One region of the Paenibacillus salivarius genome, then DNA from elsewhere that is predicted to be linked to it. Evidence: riboswitches for the same ligand, from Rfam matches in the RefSeq annotation. Region 1 holds a riboswitch; each other region holds the start of a gene.
What was found. Region 1 has a riboswitch for cyclic di-AMP ahead of ACSFXJ_RS05000 (hypothetical protein). Riboswitches for the same ligand answer to the same signal wherever they lie in the genome.
Positions count from the first base shown of each region.

Region 1 (7,248 bases):
GTTTCATCAGCTATCACGGCATGACGGCCGAGCAGTTGCTTTGGGCGTATTTGAAATCGGAATTTCTGTTGCCAAGGCGATTCGTCTTCTTCTCGACTAACATCTACGTTGAAGCGCTGAAAAAGAGCATGCAGTATCATGAGCAGGAAAGGATGAAGCGCCGTGATTAAAACGCTCAGACGCATCATCAAGCAGGACAAGGAACGATTTGTTATCCCGAAAGGCGTTCAGCAAGTCATCCCGATTCGCGCCCTTTGGCCGGACGGGATTTTTTTTGTCGGCAACAAGTTCTCCAAATCGTATCGGTTCGAGGACATCAACTACGCCGTAGCGTCCAGGGAAGACAAGGAAGCGATGTTTTTGTCTTATTCCGAGCTGCTCAATTCCTTTGACAGCGGAGCGACCACGAAGATCACGATCCATAACCGGCGTATGAATCGGACCGATTTTGAAAGCTCGATTCTGATTCCGCTTCGGCAAGACCATCTTGATGTGTACCGGCAAGAGTACAACGAGATGTTGCTCGCAAAGGCCATCGGCGCGAACGGAACGATTCAGGAAAAGTACGTTACCATTTCTGTCGCCAAGAAAAATGTGGAGGAAGCCCGCCAATACTTCGCGAGGGTCGGAACCGAATTGATGTCGCATTTTTCCCGTCTCGGTTCCAAATGTATCGAACTGGATGCAACCGACCGTCTGCGCATTTTCCATGATTTCTTTCGGATTGGCGAGGAAGCGGATTTTCGTTTCCATCTGTCCGAAACAATGCGCAAGGGGCATGATTTCAAGGATTACATTTGCCCGGATACGTTCGAGTTTGAAAAAGATCATTTTCGGATGGGCAACTTTTTTGGCCGCGTCATCTTTCTGCGGGAATACGCCAGCTATATTAAGGACAGCATGGTGTCCGAGCTTTGCGACCTGAACCGGAATTTGCTGCTGTCGCTGGATATCATCCCGATTCCGACCGACGAGGCCGTTCGTGAGGTGGAGAGCCGTTTGCTCGGCGTGGAGACAAACATTACCAACTGGCAGCGGCGACAAAACCGGAACAACAATTTTTCTGCCGTGGTCCCTTACGATATGGAGCAGCAACGCAAGGAGAGCAAAGAATTTCTGAACGACTTGACCACCCGCGACCAGCGGATGATGTTCGGCCTGCTGACGATGGTCCATATCGCGGACAGCAAGGAGCAGCTCGACAGCGATACGGAGGCGCTGCTCACAACCGCCCGCAAGCATTTGTGCCAGTTTTCCACGCTTACCTACCAGCAAATGGACGGTCTGAATACGGTGCTCCCCTACGGCTTGCGGAAGGTTCACGCTTTGCGGACGTTAACGACGGAAAGCACGGCTGTCTTTATTCCGTTTCGGGCGCAGGAAATCGTGCATCCGGGCGGCATTTACTACGGACAAAATGTGATCAGCAAAAACATGATTATTGCCAACCGCAAGCAACTGTTGAACGGAAACAGCTTTATCCTCGGCGTATCCGGTTCCGGCAAAAGCTTTACCGCGAAACGGGAAATCGTCAACCAGATGCTGGCCAGCGACGACGATATTATTTTGATCGACCCGGAACGGGAATACTCCGCACTGGTGAACGCATTGGGCGGCGAGACGATTCATATATCCGCCACTTCGCCCAACCATATCAATGCGATGGATATGAATCGTCAATATGGCGATGGAGCCAATCCGATCATTCTCAAATCGGAATTCGTCCTCTCGTTATGCGAGCAGTTGATTGGCGAATATCAACTGGGAGCGAAGGAAAAGTCGCTCATTGACCGCTGCACCGCCAGCGTGTACAGGAAGTATTTGCAGAGCAACTATAAGGGGCAGCCGCCGACGCTTCAGGACTTTCGCGCGGAGCTGCTCAAGCAATCGGAGCCGGAAGCGCAGGACATCGCGCTTGCGATTGAACTTTTTACTTCTGGCAGTTTGAATACGTTCGCCAAGCCGACCAATGTCAATGTCCATAACCGGCTCATCTGCTACGACATTCTCGACTTGGGCAAACAGCTCCTCCCGATTGGCATGCTTGTTGTTTTGGACAGCATCCTGAATCGGATTACACAAAATCGGGTTAAAGGCAAAAATACGTTTATCATTATTGACGAAATCTATCTTTTGTTTCAGCATGAATACAGCGCCAACTTTCTGTTCACGCTTTGGAAGCGCGTCCGAAAGTATGGCGCTTTTTGTACGGGAATTACGCAAAACGTGGATGATTTGCTGCAAAGCCATACGGCCCGGACTATGCTGGCGAACAGCGAATTTATCGTCATGCTGAATCAGGCCAGCACCGATCGGATGGAGCTTGCCGGGCTTCTCAATATTTCGGACCTGCAACTCTCCTATATTACCAATGTTGACGCCGGGAATGGATTGATGAAGGTAGGCAGTTCCCTTGTGCCGTTTACCGACAAGTTCCCGCGGAACACGAAACTGTATCGCCTGATGACGACGAAGCCTGGGGATCATTAACAAACAACAGTAAGCGATTGGTCTTAACCGAGAACAATCGCTTACTTTTTTAAATTGTTTTTCATTTTCCGGTTTAAACACTCTTGTAAAACTCACTGCCAATGGTGCTACTCTTTCTAAGTGGTTTAGGTTTTCGAATGTACCGCTAATTTCTAGTGTTAATTGAACTAAGATACAGCGTGTTTTTCCGTTGAGTAACATTCATTCATTACTTACGTCCGTTACAAAGACATATTCGTGCTCGTCGAGTCCAAACACGGTATGCAGGGATCGAATAACTTCATGGAGCCTTCTCCCTTCGATTACGCACGAAATTTTAATTTCAGACGTGCTGACCGTGTAAATGCTAACGCCGGTTTCGGCAATGGTATGAAACATCGTCGCTGCCAGACCAGGGGAACTGACATTTCCCGCCCCGACGATAGATACTTTCACCAAATCGGAGTGGGTTTCCAAGTTTTTGAAACCAACATCTGCCTGGATGTGATAAAGCACACTTTTTGCCTTCTCCAGATCGGCGAGGCTAACGGTAAAGGACAGGTCAGCCTTGCCATTCCTTATTCCGCCTTGAACGATAAGATCGACATCAATGTCGTCATTCGCAAGCGAATTAAAAACCGCAGCGAGTCGGCTTGGGTTTGTAGGCATATCCAATAAGCTTACATGCGCAATAGGCTTGTCGAACGCGATGCCACGAACCACGATTCCTTGTTCCATATCCGTTTCCTCCTTTACTTGCGTACCTTCATGGTTCGTAAAGCTGGATCGAACGACCAACTTCACTTTATTTTGTTTGGCACATTCCACCGCACGGGGGTGAAGAACCGCCGCTCCGAGATGAGCCATTTCCAACATTTCGTCGTAAGAGATTTCCTTCAGTTTTCTGGCCTGCTTGACGATGCGCGGATCGGTTGAATAAACACCGTCCACATCCGTGTATATTTCGCACAAATCTGCCCGGATCGCTGCTGCAAGCGCGACAGCCGTCGTGTCGGAGCCCCCGCGTCCAAGCGTCGTAATCTCGCCATTCTCTGTCACTCCTTGGAAACCGGCTATAATGACAATGCGCCCCTGATTTAGCGCATTCATTATTCGATCTGCCTGAATGTCGATAATCCGTGCCTTCCCGTGGTTGGCTTCTGTACGAATGCCGGCTTGCCAGCCGGTTAAAGAGACCGCTTGTTCGCCCAGGGCGTGCAGCGCCATCGACAACAGGGCAACCGAAACTTGTTCTCCTGTACTGAGCAGCATGTCCATTTCACGCGCTGAAGGGGTTGCCTCCGCGATTTCTTTGGACAACTCGATCAAATCGTCCGTCGTATCTCCCATTGCGGAGACCACCACGACGCACTGATGGCCTTCCTGCCTTCGGTCCGCTATCCGACGCGCAACGCGCTTTATCCGTTTGGCGTCGCCTACGGAACTGCCGCCATATTTCATCACCAATAATGACAACATTATCTCTCCCGATTATGAATTCGAATACTGTTCCACTTAACTGACGGACAGGCCTTGGAATAAAACGTCTCTTCAAACCTAATCATGCATATACTTGTGCTCGATATCGCAATCCAGATGAATCAGCTCCATTTTTTCCCCGGTGCCGATGCAAATGTCGGATTGAATGGAAGTGACGCGGCAACCGACAATTGCAGCCACTTTAGGTTTCAACAGCGCTTGCAATCGGTCGCGATCCATTTCGACTATCGTCTGATGAATGCTTCTGCCGCGTATGGTATGGACAGAGATGGAATGCTCAATTGTTGGAGTTCCTTTGGCAATGATCACGATATGGTTTTTAATGACTCTTACTTCCACCTCCTGCGGATGTTCACCGATCATTGCAAGTAGGCCTCTTTCAGTTGATTTACAAGCTCCTGCATCATGCATTTCTCCTTTCCGTTACGAGATCAGAATGAGACGTAAGATTCGGCATGTTCCATGATATATTGTTGTTTTATCGGAAAATCACCGTGATGTGGCAAAAGAAAAGGGGTCTCGAGAGTGGATGACAAGTCCATCAACGCCGATTCGGCCAACTCTTTTCGAATCCTTCCCCAATTCTCTTCTTTACCCTGTAGCAATTGAAAGGCTTGGGCAATGTTAAGACCTTTCAGATTCATATATACGGATGCCCATCCGACGAGGTCGAACGGTTTTTTCGTATTAGGCAATCGGTATTCTCCCCAACCGCTAAACCCGTTGCCGGATAGTTTCAGATATCCGCACACGCTACCTTTTTCGTTTTCGAAAAATAAACGCCGGGTCAACTCTTGATCGAAGCGAAATACTTCGATGGAACGGATTCTCTCCTCATACCGAAAACCGGGCGATTCAAGACCCGGCAGTGGATCCGCTTCTTGCACGTGTAACATGCTTGCCACTCTCCCTAAATGTTTTTTTGGGTACGACAAAAAGCCCGAAGAGCAGAGAAACGAAGCTCTCGGGCAGTCTGTTGTCAGTCCATCAGACAAACGCAGCTCGGATACGGTTCTCTCTCAATGCGCTTACGAGGTTAGCTGTCGGGTTAGGGCTTGAGAGTACCCTTTCCAAGTGCCAAGCAGACAAGGAATTCACCCCGTGAAACCATTTAATGGCTTCTGTTGGTTCCCCCGTTTCCCCTTAGGGAATTCAGCGATTCAAATGAATTTGAAGTTGTTTATAGAGATCATACGCTTTTTGCAAGACAATGTAAAAGCCGAATCCAACGCCTATTTTTGATTTTTAGCCTTTTCTCGTGCGCGAAAACGGATGCATCGGACAAAAACTTACGGAGACGGCAATATTTCTACACGAAGGTCCCGTTCTTACGTTTTTGAACGGAGGATGGACGTAGCCGAGGTAAGCGACTCTGTTACTCCCTGGACAGGAAGCGATAGCCGATCCCCGGCTCCGTCAGAATGAACTTGGGCCGAGTCGAGTCTTCCTCGAGTTTTTTGCGTAGATGTCCGATGTACACCCGCAAATAATGGCTGTCGGTCTCATTGTGGTGGCTGCCCCATACTTGTTGGAGCAGCTGACGCTGCGTGACTACTTTCCCGGCGTTGGAGGCGAGAATTTTCAACAGATCGTATTCTGTTGGGGTCAACTTGATCCGTTCTCCCTTCAACTCCACGCTTCGCTGTGCCAGGTCGATGGTCAGCTCGCCGATCTGGAGGATGGGCTCATTCGACGATTTGGCTACGTGCCGCAGCGCAACACGCATTCGAGCGACGAGCTCTCCCATCCCGAACGGCTTGGTTACATAATCATCGGCGCCGCTGTCGAGCGCGACGATTTTATCTTCCTCCCTGTCTTTTGCCGTCAGCACAATGATCGGCGAATTTGACCATTCCCGGATGCGGCCGAGCACTTCCATGCCGGATATGCCCGGCAACCCGAGATCAAGTATGATCAAGTCCGGCAACATCAAGGATGCCTGTTGGAGGCCCTCCTCTCCTGTCGAGGCTTCGTAGATGGCATATTGATGGGCTTGCAGGGTTACCTTCAGAAGCTTTCGAATTTGGGGTTCATCATCGATGATCAAAATGCGAGCCCCATGTTCATTCATGGTCATGATTCGTGGTTCCCCTTTCTTCAGCTGCTGCAAGCAAGTCGTCTTGCTTGTTTAAGGGAAGGGTTATCGTTACAATGGTCCCTCGCGGTTCCTTCGGCTGCGCCGATATCGTTCCTTCATGAAGCTCGACGATTCCTTTGCATATGGCAAGTCCCAATCCCGTACCGGTTATTTGCTTCGCAGCGGTTGAACGGTAAAACTTTTCGAATATCCGATCGTATTCGTCCTCGTTCAGTCCAATCCCCGTATCGGAGACCGAGATGACAACGCCTGCTTCCCCGGTTTTCACTGACAGGACGATTTCACTATAATCCGGACTGTATTTGATCGCATTGCTCACGACATTGACCAACATTTGCTCTAGCAATACTTCGTCACCCAGGACCATAATGGGCCCGTCATCCGGCAACTCGGTGCGCAGCTTGCGATGTTGTTGAAAGTCTTTGACCTGAGATAACGTGACGCCGATCAAGTCCTCCACATCGCACCAGTTTTTCCTGAGGCGCAGCATCCCGCTCTCCAGCTGCACCATGCTGAGCAGATTCGTCACTAGGCGATTCATACGAAGGGCGTCGTCACGAATCGTGACAAGAAGCTCCATTCGATCCTCTGCAGAGAAAATATGCCCGCCCTCGATCAGACCGGTTGCCGAGCCGATGATGGTTGCCAAAGGGGTGCGTAGTTCATGGGAGACCGAATCCAAAATTGCAGTACGAAGGCGTTCCGACTCTGCTGTTAGATGAGCAATTCGGGCTTCCTCCGCCAGCCTGAGGCGAGCGATTGCGCTGGCCGCCAAGCCTCCGAGAGCCTCGAAGAGCCGCTTTTGCTCGGTTGTGATCCCGGTTCGCGCTTCATTCGGATAGAGCGCGATGATACCATATGTGCGGTCTTCGGTCCGAAGCGGAATAAAATAACCCGGAGATTCGTTCAAACGCGAAATTTCCATTCCGGCCGTCTCGACGTGCTCAAACACTCGCTTTGCGATAGACATTTCCGTATTCTCTTGCCTGCAGTCAGGAAGATCGGCAGACTCATGGGCAAGTTTCAGGGTATTCTGGTCATCCGCCAAATAGATCGCGATTTCTGTGTCAAGGGTCTGCGAAACTTGTCGGGAAAAATTGTCCAGCATGGAATGGATGTCCGCGATCGCGCTCATCTGCTTGCTAAGCGCGTACAACGCAGCTGTGTGAGCTTCCCTTTGC
Region 1 is NZ_CP195592.1:1,090,492-1,097,739, forward strand. Features, by position in the region: gene ACSFXJ_RS04980 (PrgI family protein) at 1-170, shown strand, start outside; gene ACSFXJ_RS04985 (VirB4-like conjugal transfer ATPase, CD1110 family) at 163-2,490, shown strand; gene ACSFXJ_RS04990 (aspartate kinase) at 2,692-3,945, opposite strand; gene ACSFXJ_RS04995 (Na-translocating system protein MpsC family protein) at 4,027-4,332, opposite strand; gene ACSFXJ_RS05000 (hypothetical protein) at 4,401-4,865, opposite strand; cyclic di-AMP (ydaO/yuaA leader) riboswitch at 4,979-5,137, opposite strand; gene ACSFXJ_RS05005 (response regulator) at 5,345-6,046, opposite strand; gene ACSFXJ_RS05010 (ATP-binding protein) at 6,033-7,248, opposite strand, start outside.

Region 2 (7,248 bases), 2.2 Mb from region 1:
GATTCATGAATCAGCTTCAGCCCCGGGCCGAGCAGCATCCCCACCGCGATAAACACGGCGACGTCAGGCAGCTTCAGCCAGGAGGCCAACTTCCCCGAGACCATACCTATACTGATCACAAATAAAACGAGAATAAGAAAATGCCGAATCGCTTCCGTTGCGGCCGATTCCATGTCCGTCACACTCCACTGCGGGATCGCACTGCCCAATAGATCAATATTCAAAAAAATAATAATAGCCTGAACTACTCATTAACGATAGCTTCGAATTCCTCGATATTTTTCTTGGCGCCGATAATGACCATGATATCGCCAAGCTCCAAATGATCCATCGCCGTTGGCGCAATAATGACGCCGTTCTCCCGGTGAATCGCCACGATGCTGCAGCCGAAACGCGTACGGGGATTGAGTTCGCCCACATTTTTTCCGTTCAGGCAAGCCGGCACGTTCATTTCCACGATGCTGTATTCCTTGGAAAGTTCGATGTAATCCAGCAGATTCGGTGTTACGAGCTGATGGGCCACGCGGATTCCCATATCCCTTTCCGGGAAAATCACCCGGTCAACGCCAAGCTTCTCCAAGGCCCGCCCGTGCAGGACCGAGATCGCCTTGGCCACGACCGTCTTGATGCCTAGATCCTTAAGCAGGATGGCGCTAAGGATGCTCATCTGGATATCGTCCCCGATCGCGACGATCCCGCAGTCAAAATTTCGCACGCCCAGCGATTTCAAAACCTCTTCATCGGTCGCATCGGCCACGACGGCATGCGTCAGCCGGTCTTCCCATTCATCGACCACTTCCTCGTCGCGGTCAATTCCCAGAACCTCGTATCCGAGGTCCATCAGCTCAAGCGCCAGACTGGAACCGAAGCGCCCAAGCCCGATCACTACAAACTGCTGTGTTTTCATCTCATTTTCCCCTTATCCTATAATCATTTTGCCTTCGGGATGTTTATATAATTCTTTACCCTTCTTCGGCCCAAGCGCATAGGCCAGCGTCAGAGGGCCAAGCCGTCCGGCAAACATGGTGAAGCTGATAATGATTTTGCCTATAACCGTCAGCTTTCCGGTCAAACCCATCGTGAGTCCCACGGTACCGAAAGCGGAGGTCGTTTCAAATAATATGCTCAGGAAATTTGCATCCTCCGTGGTGGACAATATCATTGCCACCGCAATGACGAGAAACAAGGCAAGCATCGTAATCGTTACCGCCTTGAAGATCCGTTCCTGCACGAGCCGGTACCGGAAAAGCACGAGATCCGACCGCCCCCGAATCATGGAGATTACCGCCCCGATCAGAATCGTAAAGGTCGTCGTCTTGATCCCGCCCCCGGTGGAGCTCGGCGATGCCCCGATAAACATCAGGATGATCATGAAGAACTGGGTCGCTTGTCGGAGAGTGCCGATATCCAGCGTGTTGGCCCCTGCCGTCCGCGGCGTGACCGACTGAAAGAACGAGCTCCATATTTTACCGCTCCAATTCAGCGGCTCCAAGGATTTCGGATTCGTAAACTCAAATACAAAAACCACGACCGCGCCGATCAAAATCAAAGCCGACGTCATCGAAAGCACCACTTTGGAATGCAGCGACAGCTTGCGGCGTTTGCGGAACTCGATCAAATCGGACAGAACGATAAAGCCGATCCCCCCCGATACGATCAGGAACATCGCCACGAAGTTTACGATCGGATCATCGACATAGCCGGTGAGGCTGCGATACTCGCCAAACAAGTCGAAGCCGGCATTATTGAACATCGAGACCCCGTGAAAAATCCCGAAATACACGGCGCGCCCCAACGGCATGTCAAACGCCCAGCGGATGGCGAACAGCAAAGCGGCGCAGCTTTCGATCACCAAGGAATAGATCAGCACCTTTTTGATCAGCCGAACGATCCCTTCCATCGAGCTCTGGTTCATCGCCTCCTGCAGGATCAGCCGGTCCTTCAGCGAAATTTTGCGTTTGAACACAAGCGCGAACAGGGTGGCCATCGTCATGAAGCCGAGACCGCCAACCTGGATAAGCAGCATGATGACGATCTGGCCGAAGACGGAAAAATAGGTTCCCGTATCGACCACAACGAGTCCCGTAACGCATGTCGCCGACGTCGCCGTAAAAAAGGCGTCGATAAACGGAAGCGTCTCGCCGGTCGTGCTTGAAATCGGCAGCATCAGGAGTAGCGACCCCACCAGAATGATTGCCGCAAAGCCCAGTACGAGGATTTGTGGCGGCGAAAATTTGAGCCATTTCGATAACAATACGTTTCACCTCACACTAAAATGGGCCAAAAAAGAACAAAGAAAAAAAGCACTGGAAATCCAATGCTTTTGATTGGTCCCTGCTGCAAAGGCCTACGAGGTTAGCTGACGGATTCGGGCTTGCGCGGCCTGCCCTATTCGTTTGTTCACCAGGCACCTGACCCGTGAAACAAACGAAATTCACCCCTAAAAATCGGTTCCCCCGTTTTCTTTGGAAATTCGGCCATCCTATTTAGTTTCAATTGTTTTCATTTCATTTTCGTCAAATGGATTATAAGCTTTATTCCGCTCCGCCACAAAGGTTTATTAGGTTGAAAAAACCCCATAATAACTTAAATGCGCTGAATCCTGCCGCAAGGTATTCCGTTATCAGAGCCATGCTTGTTTTTGCCGTAGTTATTTCGACTTTTCACGGAAAACCTCTGTTCCCTAGCGAAGTATCCCGCCCTGTGTTATCTTTACTTTGACAAAAGCGTCCAGAAATCATACTGATTCAAAAAAACAAATAAAGGAGTTTTTGCATGCAATCCGAACCAAAACCGCAAGCATGGAGGATGAAAACCGGAACATTATGGGTACTTGCCGCCATCAGCGTAGTGGTATTTATCCTTTGTCAGATCGTCCCTAATTCCGACTCGGAATCTCAGCAGCTTGAGCAATCGACCCAGGTGATAACTACCGATCAAGCCGCCGAGCACGCCCGTCAATTTGCCAAAAATACGCTGGGATTTTCAGGCGCTCTTGAAGATCCGTTGATCACTTACGAGTCCCGGTCCGATCTTTACGGTTATTTGACCCGCGAGGATCTGATGGGGGATTATTTAAAAAAATTCGATAAACAATTTCCTACGGATGTGTTCCAAGTCCGTTTTGATCAGCCGGGGAACGGGCTGGGGGCGCTGACGGTCGATGTACATATGAAATCCGGGGCCGTCGTCGGCTTCGAGGAAAAACAGACAACCGGAAACAGCCTTATCGACCTTCTGGAAGATACGAAAAACGGTACCGGCGCCTTGGAGCCCGCGGAAAGCATGATGAGCTGGGAGGAAAAGATGGATGCGGCGCAACCGTACTTAAAGGCACTCGGTTTTCAAGACGATGTTCAATTTATGGTCGACGAATCGCCGGAGGGGATTTACCTGACGATTACCGATTATGAAATCGGAAAATCTCAGGCGGAGGTTCTGGTCAGCTTTTACGGCGATCGGGTTTCCGGGATCGAGAGCACATTTACGGTTCCGCAAGAATATACCGACTATGTAGACAAACAGACGACCATCGCCAGCTGGCTCACTTATCTGGGCTACGGGTTGCTGACCTTCGTGCTCGGCATTCTTGCCATCGTCTACAGTGCATTGACAAAGGTTCACACGTCGTTCAAACGCGGGATCTTTCTTGCTTCCGTCTATTTCGTCATTTCGATGTTCTTCGCCTTTAATATGCTGCCTTACTTTGAAAAAGAAGGAATCGACCTTCCCGTGCTGATTTTCACGTTCATCGTCCAAGGCATTATTACATTAATTATGGCCGCATCGGTCTATTTCTCTCTGGTCGGCGGAGACGGACTGTGGCGCAAGCAGGGGATCGCATTATGGGCACGCGCCAAAGAGCCGGGCTACGGACGCCATGTTCTGGCTTCGATGGCGGACGGATACGCTTGGGCGCTCATCCTGTTGGGCGTGCAGTCGGTCATTTACCTCGTGCTTGATAACACCATTCAGAGCTGGTCGACCACGGATGCTTCCCAATCGCCGTATAATATGCTTTATCCGCTGTTATTCCCGTTAGCGGCTTGGATGGCCGGGATCGGGGAAGAAGCCGTATACCGGCTGTTCGGCATTCCGATGCTGAAAAAAATGTTCCGGAGTACGTTCGTAGCCTGCGTTATCACGACGTTGATCTGGGCGCTCGGACATACGCTGTACCCGATCTATCCGTTTTACACCCGTCCGGTCGAACTATTGTTCATCGGCCTATTGTTCAGCTACATTTTCCTAAGATACGGCTTTATGGCCGCGATGTTCTCCCACGTCATCTTTGACAGCATTCTGATGTCGCTAAGCTTGATGTTTATGGGCGGAACGGTGAATATTGCCGCAGGGGTGTTCTATATCGTGCTGCCTGCCATCGTTGCCTATGTCATTTACCTGTTTAATCCTCCGGGCAAGGAACGGCCGCCGCTGCAAAGAACGCAAAAAGAGGAGCCGTTGTTCACGACTCCTCATCCTGAAGGGCATCTATAATTTGTTTGGCGAGCTTATCGCCGATGGAAAGAGGCCGGAAGTCTTCGACGGAGGCCTCTTTTATTTTTTTCAGCGATCCGAAATGCTTGAGCAGCGCCTTGCGGCGTTTCTCGCCGATGCCCGGGATCGCGTCCAGACGCGAAGCCACCATCGATTTGCCCCGCTGTTCCCGGTGGAACGAAATCGCAAACCGGTGCACCTCGTCCTGGATGCGCTGAAGCAGGTAGAACTCTTGGCTGTCCCGCGCCAGGCGCACCGGTTCCGGCGGATCGCCCACCATCAGCTGCGCCGTGCGGTGCTTGGCGTCCTTGACGAGCCCGCCGACCGGAATATAGAGGCCGAGCTCGTTTTCAAGCACGTCGATCGCCGCGGAAATTTGGCCCTTGCCGCCGTCGACGATAATCAGGTCCGGCTTCGGAAGGTCCTCCTTCAGCACGCGTTCGTATCTGCGGCGGATGACTTCCCGCATCGTTTCGTAATCGTCCGGACCCTCGACGGTCCGGACTTTGTATTTCCGGTACTCCTTCTTGGCCGGTTTCCCGTCGATAAACACGACCATCGCGGACACGGGATTCGCACCCTGAATGTTGGAGTTATCGAACGCTTCGATCCGCGAAACGGCCGGAAGCCCGATCGCCCGCCCCAAATTTTCGGCGGCCCCGCGCGTCCGCTCCTCATCCCGCTCGATAAGGCGGAACTTCTCTTCCAAAGCGACCTTTGCATTGTCTTCCGCCATTTTGATCATCTGTTTCTTCAACCCGCGTTGCGGCACGAGCGTTTTCACGCCGAGCCATTCGCTCAGCGCGGCCGCTCCGCTTGCCGGGTCCAGCGTTTCGCTTTTTTCGCCGGCTTCGGATTCCAAATGAGCGTCGGATCTTTGATCGGTCTCCGCCGGCTCAGTTTGTGCCCCGTCCTTTTCGGGAAGCAAAATCTCTTTCGGGAGCGCAGGGTTATCGCTGTAATACTGGGTCACATAAGACAAGAAATCGCTGTAGGCATCGCCGTAAAACGGAAACACCGATGCATGCCGCTCGATCATTTTCCCTTGCCGCATGTACAGAATTTGAACGCACATCCAGCCCTTGTCCACGGCGAAACCGAAGACGTCGCGGTCCTTGGCGTCCGAGATCGTAATCTTCTGCTTCTCCATAATCGCATCGATATTGATGATCTGATCCCGAAGTTCCTTGGCCCGCTCAAAATAAAGCTCCTCGGCGGCTTCCTCCATTTTGCGCTGCAGCTCTTTTTTGATTTCTTCATGCCCCCCGTTCAGAAACGAGGATATTTCCTGGGTAATCCGGTCGTATTCGGACTGTTCGACCTCTTTCTCGCACGGCGCAAGGCACTGGCCGATATGGTAATAAAGGCAAACCTCCTTCGGCATGACATTGCATTTGCGCAGCGGATACATCCGGTCAAGGAGCTTCTTGGTCTGTTGGGCCGCATAGGCGTTCGGATAAGGGCCGAAATATTTCGCCTTGTCCTTCAGCAGACGACGCGTCACTTCCAAACGCGGATGCGGCTCGTTCGTAATTTTTATATATGGAAAGGTTTTGTCGTCCTTCAAAAGAACGTTATACCTCGGATAATGCTGTTTGATCAGGTTGCACTCCAAAATGAGCGCCTCCATGTTGCTGCCGGTGACGATATATTCAAAATCCCGGATCTCGGAAACGAGCATTTGGGTTTTGCCGTTATGGCTTCCCGTAAAATAAGACCGGACCCGGTTTTTCAGAATTTTGGCCTTGCCGACGTAAATGATCGCCCCGTCCTTGTTCTTCATCAGATAACAGCCGGGCAAATCGGGCAAGAGCGCCAGCTTGTGCCGGATCGTCTCCATCGCCTTTTCCTGTTCCCGGAGCTCATTTGAACTTGATTCCATGGCTAAAACGCCTCCTCCCCCGCCTGGAATAAGCATCTCGATATACGCAGAAAACGCCCCCGGTCATACCGGAGGCGCAGGCAAACTTTACTTAATACCCGGACCTTATTGATGTTTGGCAATCAGGTTTTTCAGGTTTTCTTTGGAGTTCAACCCTACGAGCTTATCGACAGGCTGGCCGTCCTTGAAGAAAATCAGGGTCGGGATGCTCATCACGCCGAAACGGGAAGCGGACTCCGGATTTTCGTCCACGTTCACTTTCGCAATTTTAACGGCATCGCCAACATCTTGAGACAAATCCTCCAAGATCGGAGCGATCATTTTGCAAGGACCGCACCATGGAGCCCAAAAATCAACGAGAACCAAACCTTGGCCTTCGACTTCATTATTGAAAGTTTGATCGGATACATTTACAATTGCCATTTTACTCTCCTCCTAATTAACAGGCGTGTTGTCAATTATACCACATTTTTTTAGTAAAAGAAAAATCGTAATGAACACGTCTTCTTTACAAATTTCAGGACGATTGGTTATACTAATAATAACCCAAAAACGAACTGTCTATGATGTTTATTATTGACAACGTTTTAATTATGCGAGGAGGCCCTGTCGTCATGGATGCCAACACACATGTGACCGACCCCCGGGAGCATATTAACGAAGAACCGCGCAACGATTTGTTCGACCTGATGAACGGATTCTTCGGCATGCTCACGTTTATGGCAGTTATTTTCTTCGGAATGGTTATCGTTAAATTTATTGCCGGTTAAGAGCGGCGACGCAAAGGGGCTGTCCCGAAGTCATCTTGAATGACCGAAGGACAGCCCTCTTGCATTTGTAAAGACAAAGAGCACTACCGCTATTCCTCG
Region 2 is NZ_CP195592.1:4,517,576-4,524,823, forward strand. Features, by position in the region: gene ACSFXJ_RS20880 (cation:proton antiporter) at 1-173, opposite strand, end outside; gene ACSFXJ_RS20885 (potassium channel family protein) at 245-907, opposite strand; gene ACSFXJ_RS20890 (TrkH family potassium uptake protein) at 920-2,254, opposite strand; cyclic di-AMP (ydaO/yuaA leader) riboswitch at 2,329-2,489, opposite strand; gene ACSFXJ_RS20895 (CPBP family intramembrane glutamic endopeptidase) at 2,776-4,497, shown strand; gene uvrC (excinuclease ABC subunit UvrC) at 4,466-6,379, opposite strand; gene trxA (thioredoxin) at 6,485-6,802, opposite strand; gene ACSFXJ_RS20910 (YqzM family protein) at 6,994-7,149, shown strand.
Region 2: another riboswitch for cyclic di-AMP. It lies ahead of ACSFXJ_RS20890 (TrkH family potassium uptake protein); the one in region 1 lies ahead of ACSFXJ_RS05000 (hypothetical protein).

Region 3 (7,248 bases), 2.1 Mb from region 1:
GAGCCTTTCCCCTTCCCTCCGCAAGAGCTTCGGCAAAGTTGGCGAACAGCACCGTAAAAAGAAGAATCAGGAAAACCGATAAATTGAAACCGAACCCGTTGCCCGATCCGAACAGATTCGGGAACAACAACAGCAGAAGCACAAGGATCATGCCCAATTCGACGACGAACATAACCGGATTTTTCATCATCGTTAAAGGGTTTAATTTAATCAGGCTATCCAGTGCCGCATGACGGACAATCGGACCGGTCAGCATCGTTTTTCGGTTGTTTGTCATTATTCAACCCCTCTTTTCGCTTATCCTAAAGTTAAAAACTCGGCGATTGGGCCCATGGCCAAGACTGGCAAAAACGTAAGCGCGCCGATTAACATCACCGTGCCGATCAGAATGCCGGCGAATAAACGGTTGTCTGTCCGCAGCGTCCCGATCGTTTCCGGTACGGGCTCTTTGGACATGAGCGAACCCGCAACCCCCAAGAGGGCGATGATGGATACATAGCGTCCGAACAGCATAACCAGGCCGGTCATGATATTCCAGAACGGCGTGTTATCCGCCAATCCTTCGAATCCCGATCCGTTATTCGCGGCGGAGGAAGTAAATTCGTACAGCACCTGGGTCAAGCCGTGAAACCCGGGATTGGTTATGGCGCCGTGCCCCAGGTTCGTCATAAAGCTGATTGCCGTCGGCAGCAAAATAATGAACGGATGTACCAAGATCGCGACCGCGACGAGCTTTATTTCCTTCGCTTCAATCTTGCGGCCCAGAAATTCCGGCGTCCGCCCGACCATCAGTCCGCATATGAACACGCCCAAAACGGCGTACATCAACATATTCATCAGTCCCACGCCTTTGCCGCCAAACACGACGTTCAGCATCATCTGCGCAAGCGGAACAAGGCCGCCTAGCGGCGTCAGCGTATCATGCATATTGTTGACCGTCCCTGTCGTAGCGGCCGTGGTCACGGTTGTAAACAGCGCGGAGCCCGCGATACCGAACCTTACCTCTTTCCCTTCCATGCTGCCCTGCGAGGCGTCGATACCAAGCGCGTTGATCGCCGGATTCCCCTCCTTTTCGGAGAAATATGCGGTGGAAAGAAAGACAAGGAACAGAATCATCATGGCCGAGAATATCACCCAGCCTTGCTTTTTGTTTTTGGCGAACAGACCGAAAGTGTATGGCAAAGCCGCACCCATAATCCACATCGACCATATTTCGATCGCATTCGTAAGACCGTTCGGATTTTCGAACGGATGCGCCGAGTTGGCGCCGAAAAATCCTCCGCCGTTCGTTCCCAAATGCTTGATGGACTCGAGCGAGGCAACCGGTCCCACGGAGATGCGCTGCACGTTGCCTTCCAGCGTTTGAATCGCAAGTGTCGGCTCCAATGTCTGGGGAACCTGCAACGCCACCAGGATCAGCGTAACCAGCAACGCCGCAGGCAAAAACACCCGGATATGGGCTTTCGTAAAATCTTCGAAGAAGTTTCCGACCGTTCTCCCCCGCCGGGTCAGCCCGCGTATAAAGGCAATCGCCACGGACAAGCCGGTCGCCGCCGAGGTAAACATCATCATCGTAATGACGGCCATTTGCGAAAAATACGACAATCCCGACTCTCCGCTGTAGTGCTGCAAGTTCGTATTGGTCATAAAGCTGATGACCGTGTTGAACGAAAGCGTTGGCTCCATCGCTCCGATCCCGTTCGGATTGAAGGGAAGAATACTCTGAAGCCGCAATATCAAATAGCCGATTCCCGCCAGTACGACGTTCACCGCAATCATACTGAACGCATACTTTTTCCAGCTCATGCCTTCAAGGTTTTTGAAACCGATCAGCCTATATATCAGCCGCTCCGTTCCGCCGAAAATCTTGTCTGTCCGGTTCGGTTCTCCCGAAAATACATGATATAAATAAGTGCCTACCGGCTTCACCAACAGTAAGATGACGCCGATCACGACAAACATTTGCACAAAATCCATTGGGATCCCCCTCAATATGATGGCTTTGTTAAAACTTCTCGGGATGAATCAGAGCATAGATCAAATATAGAAATACCAGTACAACCATCAATCCGATCATAATCACGGTTTATTGCCTCCCTCGGTTCCAGTTTGCTATTTTTCAAGTTCGGCTTCCGGAAGCCCATTTGCCAAAAATCCGACCTCGCCGCTTGCGGAATGAATGATGAAGTCGGCCCCCAGCCCCTTATAAATCATTCTCGGATCCTGTTGGGGCGTGATGACGATAATCGGGCCGGCCGCCCACATGCGGCAAAGCTTCAAATACCTGCATGTCAGGGCCAGACTCGTTTCAAAAATAAACGCCCGCCCGATCGGATACCCGGGTGCCTGCCATGTATTCTCATCATCCGTCTTTACACGGATCACTTTTTGGGCTCCCAGCTTCCCTGCCTTTAGCTCTTCGGTCCTGTTATTGACGATTAAAACAACCTTCCGTCCCTTTGCCAGAAGCAACAGCGTAAAATTACGGGCCGATTTGTTCGGCGCGGCGACGAGGATGCAATCTTCTTCCAACTTGATTTCCTCCTTCAAACGAAAAAGGCCGCAGGAAAGGAGGGTACCTTTCCGCGGCTTAAAAATGGCGTTCGGGCCAAATCAGCTTATGGCGGGTGCCTCTCTCCATAACGCTTACGAGGTTAGCTGTCGGATTCGGACGCGAGAGTCGCCCTACGCCGGAAACATTCCGGCGATTCACCCCAAGAAATCTCCGATTTAACGGTCCGAAAACCGGTAAACGGAGGTTGATGGTTCCCCCGTTTCTGCGTAAGCAGAATTCAGCGAATGAGACATTGTTTTTCATGAAATTCAATCATTTTTTCATATTAGGCCATAAAAAGACCACGGAGGCATACCGAGGTCCCCTGTGGCCAATTTTGGTGCGGCTCGCAGTTCACCCATCCTCTCTCCATCCACGCTTACGAAGTTAGCTGTCGGATTCGGGCGGTGAGAGTCGCCCTACCCGTACGGAAGCCATGGATTCCGTACGCGATTCACCCCTGTCCGAAGGTCTCTCCCACTCTCACATGGAATTGAAATTCGAACTATACGGCCACTTTTAAATGGATGGCCGTCGGTTCCCCCGCTTTCCCGCTACCGGGAAATTCAGCGATCAGAAATGGTTGTTATTTATTTCATGGATTGAATCATAACTCCAGTTCCGAACAGAGTAAAGTCATGCTGGCGGCAAAAAAAGAAGGGGATTTGACGAATATACGAATCAGCAGCGTTTTCATTCATCACAATCTCTCTCATTTTCGCGATAACTCGACTATACTCTTATTTTCTAGATTTCGACCCGGCTTATCCGATTAAAGGACAATAAAAGGATATTGCCCTTAGAAAAAACTTGCGGATACAATAATAAATGTAAACGTTTACAATTATATGGAGGCGGGCCGCTGTACGATCCGTCAGAAAGCGAGGGGTATTTATGCCGAATTTTGATCAAAGTTTGATGAATCGGTTTGTTCGCCCGACACTCAAATGGCTTTCTGCTGCATTGTTTCTAGGCTTCCTGTTGTTTGTCCTTATCCAGGTTCCGTCCGTCCGCGCCGAATCCCAGTTAACGATGGATTCTCCGAAAAGCGGCGAGTATGTGTCACCGGGATGGCTGCGGGTCACGGGCCAATATTCCGACATCTATGACATCAAGCTGATTGTCAACGGCACGGAGCAGATTCCGGCCGTGGTGGAGCAGTCGGACGGATTTGAAAAGGGCAACTGGTACGCGGATCTGAACACTTCCAAATATGATGGAGACGTTTCAATCATCGTCAGGGGACTGCAAAGTGTGACTCGTTACGGGATCACTACCGCAACCACTTCCGTTTATGTGGATAACCCTGAAGCCAGCCTCCCTGTCGTGAAAATAACGAACCCGGACGACGGTACCACGGTTCACGGATCGGTTCCGGTAAAAATTCAGGTGGATTCCAAAAATGCGATCGATCAGGTGGAAGTGAGAATTAACGGCGGACCGTGGCTCTCTGCCAAACGTACGGGCAATCATTATCAGTTCAAGTGGGATGCCAAGCGCCTGGACAGCCGTACATCGAGCATCGAAGCGCGCGCCATCGATACGTTCGGCAATATCGGGCGGAGTACGACGGTATACGCACATACCGGGAATTGGGCACCCGAGCCGATCACACTGGAGCATCAAGACCGGGCCATGTGGATCTGGGAAAAAGCAGCTTACAACTTGTTCCTGAATCCCGGTTCGAGAACGGCGCTCCAACAGATGGCCGACGATACCGAAACGTTCGGCTCCGATCCGATCACGACCTTCTATATCGGCGTCTTCCCTTACGAGGGCGTGGACATTCTTGAAGACGAGCCCGGAAAGGTCCGCGATTTCATCCGCTGGGCGCATGCCAATGGATATCAGGTTCATGCATGCATTGCCGGAGGCACGGTTCCTCCCTACTACGGTGCATTAGAGCCCTACCACGGCTACGCGATCCGGGAAATCGAAAAAGTAATCAACTTCAACCTTTCCTCTTCGGAAGCGGAACAATTTGACGGCGTGAACGTGGACATTGAGCCGTATATTTTACCGGAATTTAGAGCGGAAAAACCATCCGTCCAGCTTCAATATCTCGATATCCTGCAAAAAATGATCGACCGCAGAGATACCGCCGGCATCGATCTTCCCTTCGGCCCTGCTATTCCGCGCTGGTTTGACAGCAGCGATGCAGCACAGGACATTACGTGGAACGGACAAACAAAATGGCTTTCGGAACATGTCCAAGACATTAGCGACTATATTTCGATCATGGATTATAGGGATACCGCCGAGGGTGGGCCTGGCATTATCCCTCAAGCACAAGGCGAACTCGATTATGCCAACGCGATCGGCAAACCGGGCTCGGTCATTGTCGGCGTCGAAACGCTGGATATTGCCAGCAGCGGGGACCCTGAAACGATCACCTTCCGTGAAGAAGGCAGACTTTATATGGAAAGCGAACTTGATAAGGTGTACGCCGCCTTTAACGGGAACCCGGCATTCGGCGGAATGGCCATGCATCATTACGATTCCATCCGCTGGCTGCCTTCAGCCTGGGGGCCCGGAGGTTTCAAATGGAACGTAACCCCTACGGATACCTCGCCTCCTTCCGGACTGAATCGCGAGCCGGAGGCTGCAGTGTGGGATTACAACTCGATCCAGCTCAACTACGGGCGGGCTACCGACAATTCCGACATCGAGGAATATGTCATTTACAGAAGCACGGAACCCGGATTCACGCCGGACGAATCCACGATTGGCGGAACCTCCCGTAATCTGTCCTACCGGGACACCGGACTGTTGCCGGACACGACCTATTACTACCGGGTAGCCGCGGTCGATATCAGCGGCAATATCGGCCCCGTATCGAGCGAAGTCTCGGCTACAACAGAGAGCACGAGCCTCCGCCCCATGATCATTGGCGATATGACTATCGTATTTGACGGCACACGCGGAAAAGTCACCCTGCAAGTCATCGACCTGGAGACAGGAGCACCCGTTGCAGCACAAGTTCATGGCCGTTTCACCTACAACGGCGGCAGATATGTGGATCTTGTGGCCGATGCCCAGGGCATGACTTCGGCAACCTCCGAAGCGTTGCCCAAATCCGCCGGACTGGTAGGATTTTTGCCGCAGCGGATAACGGCTCCCGGCTATTACTGGGCTTCCGCGCTTGACCGGCCTCATTCCGTAACCGTATCCTGGCCGGAGTGATAGAAATTCGCCGACAAAATCCCCCGGACGACAATTCGTATCGTCGTCCGGGGGATTATTATTTTCGTCCTAACGGTACGTTTTTAAGAACGCACCAAATCCGTTGGATTTTTTCTCGCCCTACGGAAAAAGGCTTTCATATAAAATTCAAAAAGGGATTATTTAACATATCAAATATTAATTGTATACTGAGATTAGGATACTAGAGATAGATGCAGGTACATACCATTCGAGCAACAACGTATCTGTTAATTTTATTCTAAAGGAGCGAGAAAAGAATGAAGAAAACAAGATTTCTGAAAGCGCTTTTATTAGTTTGCGTATTTCTTGTTAACCTCCCTTCCCTATCTATGGCAAGTGTCAGTGATCCTGTCGGAACGGCTAATGTTACCAGAGAGGAGGCAGATACAGTTGCAGCATTATTCTTGGAGAGGCATCAATTTTCGGAACCATTTTCGTCTTTGATTTCCGTTGAACCAGTTTACAATATTAATGAAATATTGCTTGGATATTATTATAAGTTTGACAAGCAATACGTTCTAGTATCGGCTAACAAATCTTACTCGCCGGTATTGGCTGCAGGTAAAGGATCTCTTGAAATTACTGAACTGAGCAATGGAGAAAGACTGTATTATATGGGAGGTATTGAAGCGGTTTATGCTTCAAATTCCCAGAATGTTATATTGGGAGATCGGGAGAATGGACAGAAAGTTTCCGCCCAATCACCCCCCCTCCTTTCAACAAACCCTAATGCGGCATCCGCATGGAATGCTTATTTAAACGGTTCGGCAACTGCCATAGGGATTAGAGCGCTATCGGAGAGAAAGCTGACGATTGAAACGTTTGACCAGTACGCTTCCGGTGTAAATCATTCTAACTCGGCATGCGGGCCAACAACTATGGCGGCTATTTCGGAGTACTGGAGAACCAATGGATTTGGTCTGTTGCCATCCACTACTTACTACGGCTCAAAAGCTGCCACGATCAATCACTTTTATAGCGAACATGGGGGTACCATAGTAGGAATGAGCGTTGCAGGAGTAAAAAACGGGCTTGTCGCCCATAATGGCGATTTTTACCGTTCCGCAACGGCTTCTACAATCACAACAGGATATGCCACGTATAGAAGTGAAATTAATGCTGGCCGCCCGGTTGCGGTAAAATTTGATACGAAATTCACGTTTTTTGAACCGGATAGGGACTACGCATACGATTATCACTGGACAGTGGGTAAAGGGTATGCATACGATAACTTTGACAGTATGATTATTATTAATGACAATACCGGAACCTCCCAAGAGCATTACATTGATTTCCCAACCAATCAGCCGATTTTGTCTTTAGTCTCATTCTCAATGTAACTAAACTCCGGAAATAAGCAGGAAAGGAAAACTAGTGAAAAATAAACGTACATTAATCATGTTCATTGCACTTCTAACGATAATCATCATTTCGGTGGTATGCTTCTTCATTTCCGAGCATCGAAATAAACAAGCAGCGGAAAAGCTGGG
Region 3 is NZ_CP195592.1:3,171,890-3,179,137, forward strand. Features, by position in the region: gene kdpB (potassium-transporting ATPase subunit KdpB) at 1-277, opposite strand, end outside; gene kdpA (potassium-transporting ATPase subunit KdpA) at 298-1,977, opposite strand; gene kdpF (K(+)-transporting ATPase subunit F) at 2,006-2,077, opposite strand; gene ACSFXJ_RS14375 (hypothetical protein) at 2,113-2,532, opposite strand; cyclic di-AMP (ydaO/yuaA leader) riboswitch at 2,629-2,808, opposite strand; cyclic di-AMP (ydaO/yuaA leader) riboswitch at 2,915-3,136, opposite strand; gene ACSFXJ_RS14380 (Ig-like domain-containing protein) at 3,449-5,737, shown strand; gene ACSFXJ_RS14385 (C39 family peptidase) at 6,016-7,098, shown strand; gene ACSFXJ_RS14390 (hypothetical protein) at 7,133-7,248, shown strand, end outside.
Region 3: another riboswitch for cyclic di-AMP. It lies ahead of ACSFXJ_RS14375 (hypothetical protein); the one in region 1 lies ahead of ACSFXJ_RS05000 (hypothetical protein).

Region 4 (7,248 bases), 1.1 Mb from region 1:
TTAAAAGTGTCATTATTCGACAAACTTCTATCTTTTATGATAATTATGATACCAACCATTGCCATAACAGTCAACCTATTTATGGTAGAGTTCTTTTAAATTTCTAATTTTAAATATTGATAGGGCTTGCCATAACGGCAAATGATGCTATAATCACCTCTTTTTCAGCGTTCGACATATTGGAAAACCATGATATTACAATGTTCGACACCATTCGACACAAACCAACCGGTTCAGTCACAAATATACAAGAAAGGAGCTTTTGAAAAATGAGAATGCCGCTTTCAGAAGAAAAAGTATTCAAAGATCCGGTGCATAACTACGTTCATGTTCAAGACGAACTGATTTGGTCTCTCATTAATACGCCGGAATTTCAGCGTCTCCGGAGAATCCGCCAATTGGGAACCTCTTATTTGACTTTTCACGGGGCGGAGCACAGCCGATTTTCCCACTCGCTGGGAGTTTATGAGATTACCCGGCGAATTATTTCGCAATTTGAACGGGCAAATTACCCCGATTGGCCAAAAGAAGAAAGAATGGTCGCTCTTTGCGCGGCTTTGCTTCACGATCTGGGGCACGGTCCGTTTTCGCATTCGATCGAGCAGGCATTTCAAATGCATCATGAAGACTGGACCTGCAAAATATTGCTGGGTGACACGGAGGTCGGTACGGTCCTTCGCCAGGTAAGCCCCGACTTTCCCGAAAAGGTGGCCGCCGTCATCCGCAAGGATTACGAGCACCCGATTGTCGTAAACCTTGTTTCCAGTCCGCTCGACGCCGATCGGATGGATTATTTGCTGCGTGACGCCTATTTCACCGGGGTCAATTACGGGACGATCGACATGGACCGAATTTTGAGAATGCTGCGTCCGTTCCAGGGAAGAATTGTCGTAAAGGAATCAGGCATGCATGCGGTGGAAGACTACCTGATGTCCAGGTATCAGATGTACTGGCAGATCTATTTTCACCCGGTAACCCGCAGCTCGGAAATTATTTTGCGGCAAATTTTCCGGCGGGCCAAGGAGCTTTACGCCGAAGGCCATTCATTCGCCTTCCTGCCGGACCCGCTACCGGGCCTATTTCGGGGCAACTTGACGGTCAGGGATTATCAGCTGCTCGACGAGGCGTTGGTGCAGACCGCATTTATGCAATGGCGTAAAGAACCGGATGAATTACTGAGCGATCTGTGCGGCCGGTTTTTAGACAGAAAACTGTATAAATATGTAGAAACGGATGCAATCGACCTGGAAACGATTGACGAGATTCGCCATGCTTTTAAGGCGGCGGGGCTCCATCCGGATTACGATCTGGAAATTGATTTTCCGACCGATCTGCCTTATGATGTGTTTCGTCCGGACGGCGAATCCCGGGACAAGCAGATTCTGCTGCTCGACCGGCAGGAACGGCTTCGGGAAATTTCCGAAGTTTCCGACATCGTGCGCTCGATCAGCGGGCTGCACCGGGGAAGATTTCATTTGTACTTTCCGGATAATAAATTGGCGGCTTTCAAAGACCGTTTACCGAAGGAAATCGCTAAACTATTCGATTTGTCATAGCTAGGGAGGATGCATAATGGAGTTATTCGATACACATACGCATATGGATGCGGCGCAATTTGACGGCGATCGGGAGGAAGCGCTTCAGCGTGCGCTGGATCAAGGGGTAACGCGGATGATCAATATCGGTTTTAACCGTGAGACTATCCCGACTACGATGAAGCTCGCGGAATCTTATGATTTTATATATGCCGCTGTCGGCTGGCATCCGCAGGACGCCATTACAATGAAAGAAGAGGATTTGGACTGGATTGCCGAACTTGCCAAGCATGAGAAAGTTGTCGCGATTGGCGAAATCGGACTTGATTATTATTGGGATACGTCCCCGAAAGACGTGCAACATGAAGTGTTCCGCAAACAAATCCGTCTGGCGCGGGAGCTCAAAATGCCGATTTGCATCCATAACCGCGATGCGCATGAAGACGTAGTACGCATTCTCCGTGAAGAGAAGGCCGATGAAATCGGCGGGGTTATGCACTCTTACTCGGGGAGTTGGGAAATTGCCAAAATGTGTCTGGATTTGGGATTTCATTTGTCGTTTGGCGGACCGATTACGTTTAAAAATGCAAAACAACCGAAAGAGGTCTTGGCGAAGACTCCGCTTGACCGTTTGCTGATCGAAACGGACGCCCCATATTTAACACCTCATCCATTTCGTGGAAAGAGAAACGAGACCGGACATGTCCGGTTGGTTGCCGAAGCCGCGGCTGAATTAAAAGGGATTTCCGTGGAGGAACTGGCAGAAATTACAACCAGGAATGCGCTGGAACGATTTGGAATTCGGTGAAATCGGGAGGAAAACCGATGAAAAAAGGAGCAAACGAGAAAGATTAATGCATTTTAACCAACTGAACCGAGTTTATTACATTTTTTTAACCATTTATTAAAATAAACGTTCTTGATTGATCCTTTACAACCTGCATCGAAACAGGATAGAATCTTTTCAGTAATCATTTTGGAGGATTACATGGTTCCATGAACCAGTCTCGCTGAATCTCCGGCAAACGGAGAACGGGGGAACCAAATGCAGCCGGCAGGCATAATGGCCAATCGGTTTGTGGTTGATTTCTTCTTGGGTCATTGGGGTGAATTCGAGGTCATTGCGCCATGAGCGAATGAACTGAGAAAGGGCGGGTCTCTCGCGTCCTAACCCGACAGCTAACCTCGTAAGCGTACAATGAGAGGGCAAACTCGTGCATCCTATTACATCAGGACGATCCGGAAGCCACGAAAGAGAGCCTCTTACTCTTTCTTTAGGCTTCTTTTGTTTTGAATAAACGTAGTAGGGTCATCATACTGTTGTATACAGGAGGTGACAATGCCGAGAAGACTGGGGCAGGATGCGAAGTACGGGTCACGAAGAACGTATTTCGTAAAAATGAAATGTAGTCACGTCAAATTCAAGCTAAATCGTTCTAGACGGCGGGACTATGAAGGAGGACGGAAGAAATGGGCATTTTCCGCAAATTGGAGACCCATGAATCACGCTCATCCAGCATGTCTTACGCAATGCGGTGGAAACAAGAACATTTACGTCAAGCAGCGGTTGTAGGCTTGTTAGCCATCGCGGTAGTTCTCATCATCCTGATTTGGGTTTACGGGCAAAGCAGCAAGAAAGTTCATCTGGTGGTCGACGGGGAGAGCCAAACGATCGAAACCCGCCAATCGCTGGTCAATGAAGTATTGGACGAACAGTCCATCGTACTGAACCGGGGGGACGAAGTGTCGCGTCCGCTCGACAGTAATCTTGAAGACGGTGACCGGATCGTCATTGAGCGTGCGGTTCCGGTTCAAGTCAGCGTAGACGGTAAGACAACCATCCATTACACGACAGAAGACAGCATTCGGAAGACCATCGAGGAACTCGGGATTACGTTGAACCAGGACGACAAAGTTACTCCTGCGCTGGACAGCAAAGTGAGTGAAAATCTGGACATCAAGATCGTACGAGTGACCAAACAAACGGTACAGTCCAAAGAAAATGTGCCATTTTCCGTGGTAAAGACTTCTGACGAGTCGTTGCTAAAAGGTAAAACCAAAGTGGTTTCCGAAGGCAGCGAGGGTGTTGTCGTGCATAATATCGAAAAAGTTTATGAAGACGGAGTCTTCGTGTCCAAGCGTTGGCTTGGCAAAGAGGTCGAGAAGGAGGCCTCGCCGAAAGTGGTCGCCGTAGGCACGAAGAAACCGACAGCCGTTGCAGCCGCAAGCATTTCCCGTACTGGAGATTCGGTGAATATCAGCGGACTGACGACGAAAGGCGGCGTCTCGTTTAAATATAAAAAAGTACTTAAAAACGTGACCTTAACCGCATACTCCTCGGAGGAAGACGGAATCGGCACGCGTACCGCCTCCGGCACCCGCGTGACGGAAGGCCGGACGATCGCTGTCGACAAAAGCGTCGTTCCTTTGGGATGGTGGGTCTATATTGAGGGCATCGGCTTCCGTAAAGCGGAGGACACCGGCGGTGCCATCAAAGGCAATAAAATAGACGTTTATTACGATTCCCTGAAATCGGCGGAGAACTTCGGCCGTAAGAAAGGGCGGACCGTATATGTCATCGGACCGACCAAACCGGAGCTCAACTAACCGCCGCGTTTACTTTGGGCAGGGAATGATATAATATTAGGATGATGAATAAGACACGGATAAGAAGAGGAGAATTCCTCTTCTTTTTGTTGCGGCTTTAGCCAGTTGAGCTCGCGAAGCGTGCGAAACAAAAAACCACCCGCTATGCGGGTGGAGGGATCAAGGGTTTGACCAACAAGACCATTCCAATAAAATTGAGATGTTCAGGCTCAATAATGAAAGGAATGGTCTTAGATGGCAAACAAGAGCTATAGTCTAGCTCACACGAAGTGGATGTGCAAATACCACATTGTGTTCACCCCGAAGTATAGACGGAAAGAAATTTATAATCAAGTGAGAAAAGACTTGATCGAGATTTTCAAGCGTTTGTGTAAATACAAGGGAGTGGAGATAATAGAGGGCCACATGATGCCGGATCATGTACATATGTTAGTAGCAATTCCCCCAAAAATCTCAGTATCATCATTTATGGGATATCTGAAGGGAAAAAGCTCGTTGATGATATTCGAGAAACACGCGAGCTTAAAGTATAAGTATGGGAATCGGAAATTTTGGGCGGAAGGATATTACGTCAGTACTGTTGGCTTAAATGAGGCCACCGTCGCAAAATATATACGTGAGCAAGAAGCACATGATCAAGCAATTGATAAACTGAGCGTGAAAGAGTATGAAGATCCCTTCAGCAGGAACAGCAGCAAGAAGAAGTAAACCAGTTTAACTGGTAAGTGAAAGTGACAAATAACACTGAGCCTGAACAATTTTATTGTCAGGCTAGCGTCTTTAGGCGCAGTTTGGCAACAGGGGGTTATACCCCAAGAGCAAACCACCCGTTGGACGGGTGGTTATGATTGTAATTATGACTTTAATAAATGTTGGGAAGGTTGAGAAGTGCATGATCAAAGAGGTCATTGTGGTGGAAGGCCGGGACGATACCGTCGCGGTGAAGCGGGCGGTGGAAGCCGACACCATTGAGACCGGCGGTTCGGCGATTAACGAGACGACGCTGCGGAAAATTGAGCTGGCGATGGAGCGGCGCGGGGTGATTATTTTCACGGATCCCGATCATGCCGGGGAGCGGATCCGTAAAATCGTGGCCCAGCGCGTGCCGGGCTGCAAGCACGCTTTCCTGCGTGAGGCCGACGCCACCAAGGGCGACGATATCGGCGTCGAGAATGCGTCGCCAAAGGCGATTCGCGAGGCGCTTTCCCGCGTCCGCAGCGAGGCCGTCCCTGGAGCGGAAGAAGACCTCAGGCAAGTGGAGTGGGAAGACTTGCTGGAAGCCGGACTGATCGTGCACGAGGATGCGGCAGCCCGCCGGCGTTTTATGGGCGAACGGCTCGGAATCGGATATTGCAACGGCAAGCAGTTTTACAAGCGCCTTGGGATTTTCCGGATTAGCCGCGCGGAATTTTGCGACGCACTGGCCCAACTCAAGAATGAAAGGGGCGAATAACTGTGGAAGTAAGAGAAGATGTGTCTACGCCGCGCCGGACGAAGGAAATTATCGAGAGGCACGGTTTTTCGTTTAAAAAGAGCCTTGGCCAAAACTTTCTGATCGACCAGAACATTCTGGCCAAGATCGTCGGAGCGGCCGGGTTGGACAAGTCCAAGGGGGCGCTGGAGATCGGTCCGGGGATCGGCGCATTGACGGAGAAACTGGCCCGGGAAGCGGGGCGCGTAGCCGCCGTCGAAATCGACCAGCGACTGCTGCCGATCCTGGAGGAAGTGTTGGCTCCCCATCCGCATGTAAAAGTCATTCATGGCGATGTCCTGAAGCTTGATCTTCATGCTTTGTTTGCGTCCGAATTCGCGGAATGCAGCTCGGTCAGCGTCGTGGCCAATCTGCCATACTATGTGACGACCCCGATTCTGATGAATCTGCTGGAGGCCGGGTTACCTCTGGAAAATATCGTCGTGATGATTCAAAAAGAGGTCGCCGAACGGATGGCCGCGGCCCCCGGCGGGAAAGACTATGGAAGCTTGAGTATCGCGGTTCAGTACTATAGTGAACCGGAGCTTGTTTGCACTGTACCCCACAGTGTCTTTATTCCGCAACCGAACGTGGAGTCCGCGGTTATTCGCCTGAAGGTACGTAAGACGCCTCCGGTGGACGTCGAGGATGAATCCTTTTTCTTCGAAGTGGTCCAAGCCTCCTTTGCCCAACGGCGAAAAACGATTGCCAACAACCTCAAAACCCGTTTCTTCCCGGGAGAGGGCCGGGAACGGCTGGAATCGTTGCTTGCCGAAGCGGGCATAGCTCCGTCGCGGCGCGCGGAGACGCTGAGCCTGCAGGAATTCGCGGGCCTTAGCAATACGTTTTTTAAAGCCGGTTTAAAAAAGATATAAGCTTTTTGATTTGCCTCGTGATCAAAAGATGACTTTTTGAATTACCTCTCGGAACCAATCCCTGGGTTCGCCCATAGGATGGGTTGAGGTGATTGATTTGACGAATTTGGGTGACTTGGTCGTCCGCAAATCGTACGGTGGGGATGTGACTTTTCGGGTCGAGAACATCGTACGGGAGCAGGCCATCATAAAAGGAACGGAATTTCGTTTGCTGGCGGACGCTCCTTTGACCGACCTGATGAAGGTAAGTCCGAGCGCTACGGGCGAAAAAACGCAGCGGGCGCGGATCAAGGCTACCGAATCGCTGGAACGGCTGCATAAGGACCGGCAAGAGCTGACGGAGCGAAGCCATTCCGTTTTGGGACGGGAGTGGTATACCGCCGGAGAGCCTTCGTTTTTCGAGGTACCGGGAAAGGTGCTCCATTTGGACGGAGACGAGCGGTATTTGAAAAAGAGCCTTAGCCTGTACGAAAAACTGCGCGTCCCGGCACAGGGATATTACGTCACCGAGTCGCAGATGGCCGGCGCGCTATACCGCTTGCTGCCGAGTATTCAGCCCGATGTGGTCGTGATAACCGGCCATGATGGAGTTCTGAAAAATCGGCCGACGGCGGATCTTTATAATTTATCGAGCTATAAAAACTCCAAGCACTTTGTCGAGGCGATTCAGGCCGCACGCAGGTATGAACGCAATTTTGACGCTTTGACCATCGTGGCCGGGGCATGCCAGTCGCATTTTGAGGCGCTGCTCCAGGCGGGG
Region 4 is NZ_CP195592.1:26,319-33,566, forward strand. Features, by position in the region: gene ACSFXJ_RS00130 (HD domain-containing protein) at 270-1,556, shown strand; gene ACSFXJ_RS00135 (TatD family hydrolase) at 1,573-2,343, shown strand; cyclic di-AMP (ydaO/yuaA leader) riboswitch at 2,534-2,745, shown strand; gene ACSFXJ_RS00140 (G5 domain-containing protein) at 3,006-4,142, shown strand; gene tnpA (IS200/IS605 family transposase) at 4,377-4,850, shown strand; gene rnmV (ribonuclease M5) at 5,035-5,595, shown strand; gene rsmA (16S rRNA (adenine(1518)-N(6)/adenine(1519)-N(6))-dimethyltransferase RsmA) at 5,598-6,488, shown strand; gene yabG (sporulation peptidase YabG) at 6,586-7,248, shown strand, end outside.
Region 4: another riboswitch for cyclic di-AMP. It lies ahead of ACSFXJ_RS00140 (G5 domain-containing protein); the one in region 1 lies ahead of ACSFXJ_RS05000 (hypothetical protein).